3 regions of the Polymorphospora sp. A560 genome follow, and region 3 is predicted to be linked to each of the others. Evidence: riboswitches for the same ligand, from Rfam matches in the RefSeq annotation. Region 3 holds a riboswitch; each other region holds the start of a gene.
What was found. Region 3 has a riboswitch for thiamine pyrophosphate ahead of thiD (bifunctional hydroxymethylpyrimidine kinase/phosphomethylpyrimidine kinase). Riboswitches for the same ligand answer to the same signal wherever they lie in the genome.
Positions count from the first base shown of each region.

Region 1: another riboswitch for thiamine pyrophosphate. It lies ahead of QCD66_RS07515 (ECF transporter S component); the one in region 3 lies ahead of thiD (bifunctional hydroxymethylpyrimidine kinase/phosphomethylpyrimidine kinase).
Region 2: another riboswitch for thiamine pyrophosphate. It lies ahead of thiE (thiamine phosphate synthase); the one in region 3 lies ahead of thiD (bifunctional hydroxymethylpyrimidine kinase/phosphomethylpyrimidine kinase).

Region 1 is NZ_CP122282.1:1,628,096-1,631,334, reverse strand. It holds gene QCD66_RS07525 (TIGR03943 family putative permease subunit) at 1-237, opposite strand, end outside; gene QCD66_RS07520 (permease) at 251-1,192, opposite strand; TPP riboswitch at 1,452-1,557, shown strand; gene QCD66_RS07515 (ECF transporter S component) at 1,627-2,217, shown strand; gene QCD66_RS07510 (ABC transporter ATP-binding protein) at 2,333-3,239, shown strand, end outside.
Region 2 is NZ_CP122282.1:812,818-816,056, reverse strand. It holds gene thiO (glycine oxidase ThiO) at 1-940, opposite strand, end outside; gene thiE (thiamine phosphate synthase) at 937-1,569, opposite strand; TPP riboswitch at 1,564-1,671, opposite strand; gene QCD66_RS03855 (aldo/keto reductase) at 1,723-2,664, opposite strand; gene QCD66_RS03850 (ABC-F family ATP-binding cassette domain-containing protein) at 2,698-3,239, opposite strand, start outside.
Region 3 is NZ_CP122282.1:225,081-228,319, reverse strand. It holds gene QCD66_RS01100 (benzoate/H(+) symporter BenE family transporter) at 1-901, opposite strand, end outside; gene QCD66_RS01095 (helix-turn-helix domain-containing protein) at 967-1,548, shown strand; TPP riboswitch at 1,603-1,701, shown strand; gene thiD (bifunctional hydroxymethylpyrimidine kinase/phosphomethylpyrimidine kinase) at 1,756-2,625, shown strand; gene QCD66_RS01085 (P1 family peptidase) at 2,622-3,239, opposite strand, start outside.

The sequences.
Region 1 (3,239 bases), 1.4 Mb from region 3:
GTGCTCGTGGCCGTGGTCGTCGTGCTCGTGGTCGTGCCCGGCGCCGGTGGTGCCCGGCCGGGGGCGCAGGTCGTGCAGCAGCGTCATCACCGCGACCGCGACCAGCAGGACACCGGAGGCGATCAGGAACGGCCGCAGCCCCTCCTTGACGTAGCGCAGGTACATGTCGGTGAAGCTGGCCTTGAGTACCGAGCCGCCGAGCAGCAGCAGCACCACGGCCTGGGCCCGCCGGTTCATCGCCGTCCTCCGCTCACAGCAGCACCACACCGACCCCGACGGCCACCAGTACGGCCACCACGAAGGTGGCCGGGGCGAACCGGAACGCGAACCGCCGGCCGAAGACGCCGGCCTGCATCGACACCAGCTTGAGGTCGACCATCGGGCCGACGACCAGGAATACCAGCCGGGAGGTCAGCGAGAACTGCGACAGCGACGCGGCGACGAAGGCGTCGGCCTCCGAGCAGATCGACAGCAGCACGGCGAGCACGGCCAGCACCAGCACCGACAGCACCGGGTTGTCGGCGACCAGTTGCAGCCAGCGCTCCGGCACCAGCACGTTGATGCAGGCCGCCGCCATCGCGCCGAGCACCAGGAAGCCGCCGGCGTGCACCACGTCGTGGCGTACGGCCGCCCAGAACGCCCGGCCCTTGGACATGCCGTCGAGTTCGGGTCGGTGCGGCAGCCGGATCCAGTCGGCGCGGCCCAGCCGCAGCCACAACCAACCCATGATCATCGCGACGACGATGCTGGCCAGGCCGCGGGCGACCACCATCTCCGGGCTGCCGGGAAAGGCGACGGCGGTCGAGGCGAGCACGATCGGGTTGATCGCCGGCGCGGCGAGCAGGAACGCCAGGGCGGCGGCGGGGGTGACCCCGCGCCGGATCAGCGAGCCGGCGATCGGCACCGCCCCGCACTCGCAGCCGGGCAGGACCACGCCGGCGGCGCTGGCCACCGGTACGGCCAGGGCCGGGTGTCGCGGCAGCGCCCGGGCCCAGAACGAGCGGGGCACGAAGACCGCGATCACGGCCGAGAGCACGACGCCGAAGACCAGGAACGGCACCGCCTGCACCATGACCGAGACGAACACGGTCGTCCAGGTCTGCAGGCGCGGGCTGGAGATCGCGGTCGAGAGCGGCCCCCGGAAGACCACCAGCAGGAGCAGCAGCGCGGCGAGCACCTCGACCGAGCCGATCCGGTCGCCGAGGAGCGGGCGGCGCGGTGGTGGTCCGGGGTCGGGTGGGCCGCCGCCCGCCGGTCCGGTGCCGCTGGCGGGGCCGGCCCCCGTGGTGTCGGGGGCGGCATTGGCCGTGGTCACTGAAGGCTGGTCCCTTCACTACGGACGGTCGCGGTGGGGGCAGACCACCCTACCGCGCGACCAGGTGTCGGGGGCCACATCCGACCTCGGCGCTGTCGCGAAATCACCGTCGGTGCTAGCGTCGGCGCCACAACTTCATATCCGACAGGGGAGCGCACAGCGCTGAGAGTGCGGGACACCACCGCAGACCCTCGAACCTGATCTGGGTAATGCCAGCGCAGGGAGTTCGGTCGATTCTCCAGCCGCGCCACGACCGTCCGGTCGTGGCGTGCGTCTTGCCTGGTTCGCTCGAAGAACTGGGAGGCACAGCCATGACACAACCCACCGCCAGCCGCTGGCGTACGGTCGACATCGTCGTCGCGTCGGTGATCGCCGTCGCGTTCGGCGTCATCTTCTGGGCCTGGAACCTCGTGTGGAGCGCCACCGACCCCGCCTTCGCCTTCTTCCCGGGGGCCCAGGGCATCATCTACGGCATCTGGCTGCTGCCCGGCGTGATCGGCGGGCTGGTGATCCGCAAGCCGGGGGCGGCGTTCTACTGCGAGTTCCTCGCCGCGTTCATCTCGGTGATCCTCGGCAGCCAGTGGGGTGCCCTGGCCATCGTGCAGGGCGCCTTCCAGGGCCTCGGTGCGGAGGCCGCGTTCCTCGCGTTGCGTTACCGCTCCTTCAAGCTGCCGGTGGCCGTGGTCTCCGGCGCGCTCGCCGGCCTGGCCGCCGCGGTCTTCGACCAGATCCGCTACTACGCCGGCTACGACCTCGTCTCGTTCCGGATCCCGATGTTCGTCTTCACCGTGATCAGCGCCGCCGTGATCGCCGGTGCCGGCGGCTGGGCGCTGACCCGGGCGCTGGCCCGGACCGGGGCCCTGGATCGCTTCCCGGCCGGCCGCGAGCGGACCGCCGTCTGAACCGGATGCACCGATCAAGGACCGGGTACGCGGCGGCGCCCGCGTACCCGGACTCGGCCTGGACCGGCGACCCGGCACCCGGCGACCCGGCACCCGGCGGCCCGGTGGGGCGCCGGTGAGCACCGTCGAGCTGCGCGGCTTCGGGTGGCGGCACGCCGGCCGTAAGGCGTGGGCGGTCCGCGGCCTCGACCTGCGCGTCGAGCACGGCGAGCGGGTGCTGCTGCTCGGCCCGTCCGGGGCCGGCAAGAGCACCCTGCTCGCCGCGCTCGCCGGGCTGCTCGCCGAGGACTCCGGCGAGCAGGAGGGCACCGTCGAGATCGACGGGCTCGACCCGCGCAAGTCGCGGGAGCGGGTCGGCATCGTCTTCCAGGACCCGGAGAGCCAGCTCGTGATGGCGCGCTCCGGTGACGACGTGGCGTTCGGGCTGGAGAACCGGGGGGTGCCGGCCGGCGAGATCTGGCCCCGGGTCGACGAGGCGCTGCACCGGGTCGGTTTCCCCTACGACCGGGACCGGCCGACCGCCGCGCTGTCCGGCGGCGAGCAGCAGCGGCTCGCCCTGGCCGGCGTCCTCGCCCTGCGCCCCGACCTGCTGCTGCTCGACGAACCGACGGCCAACCTCGACCCGGCCGGCGCGGCGCTGGTACGCGACGCGCTCGATCGCGCGGTCGGCCGGGACACCACGATGATCCTGGTCGAGCACCGGGTGGCCGACGCGCTGCCGCTGGTCGACCGGGTGGTGGTGCTGGCGCCGGCCGGCGGCGTGACCGCCGACGGCGCACCGGATCAGATCTTCGCCAGCCACGGCGACACGCTGGCCGACGGCGGGGTGTGGGTGCCCGGCCGGCAGGTCCCGGCCCGCCGGGCCACGACGGCACCCGGCGACGTGCTGCTCACCGCCGGGGCGGCCGGCCTGCCGCCCCGCCTGGCACCGACCGACCTGGCCGTACGCGCCGGCGAGGCGGTCGCCGTACTCGGGCCGAACGGGGCCGGCAAGTCGACGCTGGCGCTGCTGCTCGGCGGGC
Region 2 (3,239 bases), 590 kb from region 3:
CCACGACCACTCCCGGCCGGCCGGGCAGCGCACCGATGATCGGGGCGTTGTCCGGCGTACCGGGCCGCCAGCCGACCCGGGTCTCGGTGAGGTGGTATTCGGCGATCTCCGGCAGCAGGTCGGTCGCGGCCCGCAGCAGATCGAGTACGGCCCCCGCCGTGACGGTGTCATCGAGCCGTTCCTCGACGGTCGCCCCGACCACCACCTCGCCGTCGGCGCGCGGCACGAGGTAGACGTGCCGCCGGTCGGCGTAGCCCCGGATCACGTGCCGGAAGCCGGGCGCGGCACCGTCCGGCGCGCGCAGGCGCAGCACCTGGCCCTTGACCGGCCGGACCGGCACGCCGGCCAGTGCGGCCGCGCCGACGCCGTTGGCGACCACCACCGTGCCCGCGTCCACCGTGGACAGATCAGTGACCGTGGTCGGCTCGACGCGTACCCCGGCCCGCCGCGCCGCCGCCGCCAGGGCGACGACCAGGCGCCGGGGGTCGACCTGGTGGTCGTCGGGCGCATACCCGCCACCGCGCACCCGCGGCGAGAGCCCGGGCTCGCGGGCCCGCAACTCCGCCGGGCGCAGCACCGTGATCGGCAGCCCCAGCCCCCGCTGGTACGTCCACAGCCGCTCCGCCTCGGCCAGGTCGTCGGCGGTGAGGGCCACCACGAGGGTGCCCTCGTCGCGATAGCCGACCTCGGTGCCGGCGGCCCGCGCGAGTTCGGCGGCGAAGCCGGGCCAGCGGGCGGCCGAGGCGACCAGCAGCGAGGTCAGCTCCTCCTCGCCGAAGTACGCCTCGGCCACCGGGGCCAGCATCCCGGCCGCCACGTCCGACGCACCCGAACCGGGGGCCGGGTCGTGGACGACCACGCTCATCCCCCGGGCGGCGCAGCGCCATGCGATGGCGAGTCCGATCGGCCCGGCGCCGACGACGGCGACGTCCGGCCTCATCGGACGGCCGTGATCGCGGCGAGCAGTTCGGCGGTGGCCCGGGCCGGGTCGGCGGCCGACGAGACGGCGCCGACGACGGCCACGCCGTACGCGCCGGCCGCGACGAGTTCCGGGGCGCTGGCCGCGGTCACCCCGCCGATCGCGATGACCGGCACGTCGACCGCGCCGGCCACCGCGGCGATCCCGGCCGGCCCGATCGGGGCCGGCAGCCCGTCCTTGGTCGACGTCGGGTAGCAGGGTCCGACGCCGAGATAGGTCGCCCCGGCCGCCACCGCCGCCCGCCCCGCCTCCCCGGTACGCGCGGTGGCGCCGAGCACCGCGTCCGGGCCGAGCACCCGGCGGGCCGCGTCGACGGGCAGGTCGAGCGCGCCCACGTGGCCGCCGGCGGCGCCGACCGCGAGCGCGACATGCAGGCGGTCGTTGACCAGGCAGGTCGCTCCGGCCGCCGCGCACAGGTCGGTGACCCGGCCGGCCAGGTCGTACGCCTCCCGGTCGCTCGCCAGGTCCTCGACCCGGACCTGTACGACGAGTTCGGCGCCGGCGGCGGACAGGGCGGCCCGTACGACGGCGAGCGGATCCCGGCCCGGCCGGGTGTCGGTCACGAGATGCAGTCGTCCGAAAGACGGCACAGCAGCACTCCTCCCTGCGCCGGCATTACCCGGATCAGGTTCGACGGTCGGGGGCTGCAGCCCCCCTCTCAGCCCGGTGCACCGGGCTCCCGTGGGTCACTTCCGCGACCGAGAGTACGTCTGCCGTCCGGTCCCCGTAAAGGGGGGACCAGGTCAGAGCAGGGTGGCGAGCGCCTCCCGGTCTTCGGCGGACGGCTCCCAGGCACCGGCCCGCGCGTTGGCGCGTACCTGGTCGGGGGTGGTCGCCCCGGCGATCACGGAGGTGACCGCAGGGCGGGCGGCGAGCCCGCCGATGGCGACGTCGAGCAGGTTGCGGCCGCGCTCCGCGGCGAACTTCTCCAGTGACTCGATCAGGTCCCAGGGCGCGGCGGCCAGCCGCTTGGCCCACCGGTCCTCGGCCAGCCGGGTGCCCTGCGGCGCGCTCTCGCCCCGCCGGTACTTGCCGCTGAGCAGGCCACTGGCCAGCGGGAAGAACGGCAGGAGGCCCAGCCCGAACCGCTCGCAGGCCGGCACGACCTCGGTCTCGGCGTCCCGCTCGATGAGGCTGTAGTGGTTCTGGGCGCTGACGAACCGGGTCAGGTTCCGGGTCCGGGCGGTCCACTCGGCGTCGGCGATCTGCCAGCCGGCGAAGTTGGAGTTGCCGAGGTAACGGACCTTCCCGGCGCGGACGAGATCGTCGAGCGCCGACAGCGTCTCCTCGATCGGCGTCGCCGGATCGGGCTCGTGCATCTGGTAGAGGTCGATGTGGTCGGTGCCGAGCCGGCGCAGCGACGCCTCGACGGCCCGGACGATGTACCGGCGGGCTCCGCGGGCACCCCGGTCGGCGCCGTTGGCCCCCTCCATGTTCATGCCGAACTTGGTGGCCACCACCACCTCGTCCCGGCTCCCGCGCAGGGCCGCGCCAAGCTGCTCCTCGGAGGCGCCGTGCGGGTTGCCGTAGATGTCGGCGGTGTCGAAGAGGTTGATCCCGGCGTCGATCGCGGCGTCCACGACCGCCTTCGTGCCGGCGGCGTCGAGCTTGCGGCCGAAGTTGTTGCAGCCGATGCCGACCACGGACACCACGAGCCCGGAGTCACCCAACCGGCGGTAGCGCATCTCAGTCATGTCGCGAGCCTATGCGGGACGGTGTCAGGCGACGTCCCAGACCGGTTCGGGCACCTCGACCACCTCGCCGTCGCCGCGGAAGAGGACGAAGCGGTCGAACGACCGGCTGAACCACCGGTCGTGGGTCACCGCCACCACCGTGCCGTCGAAGGCCCGCAGCCCCTCTTCGAGTGCCTCGGCGCTGGCCAGGTCGAGGTTGTCGGTCGGCTCGTCGAGCAGCAGCAGGGTCGCCCCGGACAGCTCCAGCAGCAGCACGAGGAACCGGGCCTGCTGACCGCCGGACAGCGTGCCGAACCGCTGGTCGCCCTGGCCGGCGAGTTCGTAGCGGCCCAGTGCCGCCATCGCCGCGTGCCGGTCCATCCCGTCCCGGTGGTCATCGCCGCGCCACAACACCTCGACCAGGGTCTTCGCCATCAGCTCCGGCCGGTCGTGGGTCTGCGAGAAGTGACCGGGCCGGACCCGGGCGCCGAGCCGTACGACCCCGTCGTGGGTGACGGGTGCCAGTGTCACCCCGACGTCGACCGGCACGTTCGCCGGGTCGGGGTCGGTGCCGCCGCGGGCGAGCA
Region 3 (3,239 bases):
GCCCGAGTACGACGTAGCCGACGCCCGACGTCATCGCGGCGATCCACCGGCGGTCCCGGTCGGGGTGGGCGTCCGGGCCGGCCACCAGGGCGGCGGTGATCGCGGCGAGGTTGATGACGTGACCACCGGCGGGCGCCGTCAGGCCGCTGGCGATCCCGGTGCCGACCAGGATCGGGCGCAGCGGCGCCCGGTAGCCGTAGTTGGACAGGACCGCCATGCCGGGCACGTTCTGCGAGGCCATCGTGACGACGAAGAGCGGCAGGGCGACGCTGACCAGGGCGGACACGTTCCAGGTCGGCGCGGTGAACTCGAGGACCGGCAGCAGGGCCGCCCCGGTCAGGCCGCCGGGCGGGCCGGACACCGCGATCGCGGCGACGGCCACGACGAGCGCGGCGGGCACCGCCCACCGGCGGGCGAACCGGGTCAGCAGCGCCCAGGTGAGGATCACCGGCGCCGCCATCAGCGGTACGTCGATCAGCGCCCGGACCGGGGCGATGCAGAGGCTGAGGAGTACGCCGGCCAGCATGGCACTGGCGATCGGCTGCGGGATGGCGGCGATCCAGCGCCCGAGTGCCGGGAACAGGCCCGCCGCCACGATGAGCAGCGCCGAGACCAGGAACGCGCCCACGGCCGCCGGGAACCCGCCCTCGACCGCCCCGGTCGACACCAGCAGGGCGGCCCCCGGGGTGGACCAGGCGACGCTGATCGGCAGCCGGTGGCGCAGGCTCAACCAGATCGCCACCAGCCCCATCACCACACAGAGGGCGAAGAGACCGGAGGCGGCCTGTCGCTCGGTGGCGCCCACGGCGCGCAGCCCGGCGAGCACCACCGCGAAAGAGCTGGCGAAGCCGACGAGGGCGGTCACCACACCGGCCAGCACCGGTTGCGCCAGGCGTTCCATCGACGGTCCTCCCCATGACCAGGCCGTTCCGCAAACGGAACGCTCCGGTCATGCACCATAGCCGGATGGATTCGCGTCGTACAAGCCGCCGACCGGCGGTCGACGGAGGCGGCGAGGGCGCCGAGGTCGGCCGGCGGGTCCGCGAACTCCGGGAGGCGCGGGGCGTCTCCCTCTCCGCCCTGTCCCGACGCGCCGGCGTCGGCAAGGCGACCCTGTCCGGCCTGGAAAACGGCACCCGCAACCCGACCCTGGAGACGCTCTACGCGGTGACGGCCGAACTCGGGGTTCCGCTGGCCGCCGTACTCGCCGCCCCCGGCACGGATGCCGCGACGATCCGCGGTACGGCGGTCGAGGCGACCCTGCTCCAGGTCTTCGACGAGGGCGACGTCACCTTCGAGCTCTACCGGATGCGGGTGCCGCCCGGACCACCCCAGACCTCACCGGCACACCAGCGGGGTGTGACCGAACACGTCACCGTCTTCAGTGGACTGCTCCGGGCCGGCCCCGTCGGCGCGCCCGCCCTCGCCGGCACCGGCCAGCACATCACCTGGATCTCCGACGTACCCCACGTCTACGGCGCGGTCGGCGACGACGAGGTGCACGCGAGCCTGCTGATCCGCTACCCCGGCCGGTCGCGACGCCCGTAGCCGGGCCACCCGGTCTCACGGCTCGTACCCGGCCCGCGGGCTGGATACGATGTCGGCAGTGACACGGGGTGCCCGCCCTTCGAGCGGGCTGAGATCACACCCGTCGAACCTGATCTAGTTCGTACTAGCGAAGGGATGTCCGGGTGAGCCCACGCCTGTCCGCCATTGCCCGGTGCGCCGCCGCTCCCTTCAGGAAGGCGTGCGGCCATGCACCCGACTGACCCGACCGACCACCGGCAGACACCACGCGTCCTCTCCATCGCGGGTACGGACCCGACCGGCGGCGCCGGAATCCAGGCGGACCTGAAGAGCATCGCCGCCAACGGCGGATACGGCATGGCGGTGGTCACCGCCCTGGTCGCCCAGAACACCATGGGGGTCCGCTCGGTGCACATCCCGCCGGTCGAGTTCCTCACCGAACAACTCGACTCGGTCAGCGACGACGTCGAGATCGACGCCGTGAAGATCGGAATGCTCGCCAACTCGACCATCATCGAGGCGGTCGCCGACTGGCTCCGCCGGCAGCGGCCGCCGGTCGTGGTCCTCGACCCCGTCATGGTCGCCACCAGCGGCGACCGGCTGCTCGACGAGCGCGCGGTCGACGCGATCCGGAACCTCGTCCGGCACGCCGACCTCGTCACGCCCAACATCCCCGAACTCGCCGTCCTCGCCGACGAGCCCGCGGTCTCCCGGTGGGACGACGTACTCGAGCAGGCACACCGGGTGTCCGCCACGTACGGCGTCACCGTCCTGGCCAAGGGCGGGCATCTCGCCGACGGGTCGGCCTCCGACGCCCTGGTCGACGCCGGCGGGCGGCTGTCCGGCGGCCGGGACCTCTTCGAGTTCCCCGGTGAGCGGATCGAGACGACCAACACCCACGGCACCGGCTGCTCGCTGTCGTCGGCGCTGGCGACCCTGCGCCCGCAGGCACCCGGCTGGGAGCATGCCGTCGACCGGGCGAAGCGCTGGCTGACCGAGAGCATCACCCACGGCGCGGCCCTGCGGGTCGGCCACGGCAACGGCCCGATCAGCCACTTCGCCGGCCTGTGGGCCGGCCAAGACGGAGCGTGGTCCTAGCCCGTACCGGCCACACCACGCTCACCGAGCAGCGCGAGCAACCTGTCGTGCGGGACGGCATACCTGACGTGGCCGTTGAACCCGACCGTGGTCGTCGCCATGAACAGCGAGTTCAGCAGCGCCTCCTCGGTCGCCTCGAGGACGGCGGTGAACAACGGATCCACATCGGACTCCGGCAGCACCGGCAGCACCGGCAGCACCGGTTCGGCCGTGGCGAACGCCAGCGCGTAGTCCCCGCTGCCGCTGGTGAAGTCCGACCCGACCCGGCCCATCGCGAAGATGGCGCGCCGGGCGAGGCGGCCGAGCTGGCGCGCGTCCAGGCGGGCGTCGGTCGCGACCACGATGACGCAGGAGTTGCCCGGATGCTCCGCGGCCGCCCCAGGCGCCGCTCCTGGCGTCACCGGTGCCACCGGTACGCCCATCCGCTCGCGCGACACCGGCACCCCGCACACCCGCAGTACGCCGGAGAAGTTCGACTGGACGAGGACACCGACGGTCGCCGCTCCGCGCGAGGTCGTGGTCACCCGTGACGACGTACCGATTCCGGCCTTGAACCCCAGGGCGCCGGTGCCGGTGCCGGCGCCGACACACCCCTCGCCCGGCAGCCCACCGGT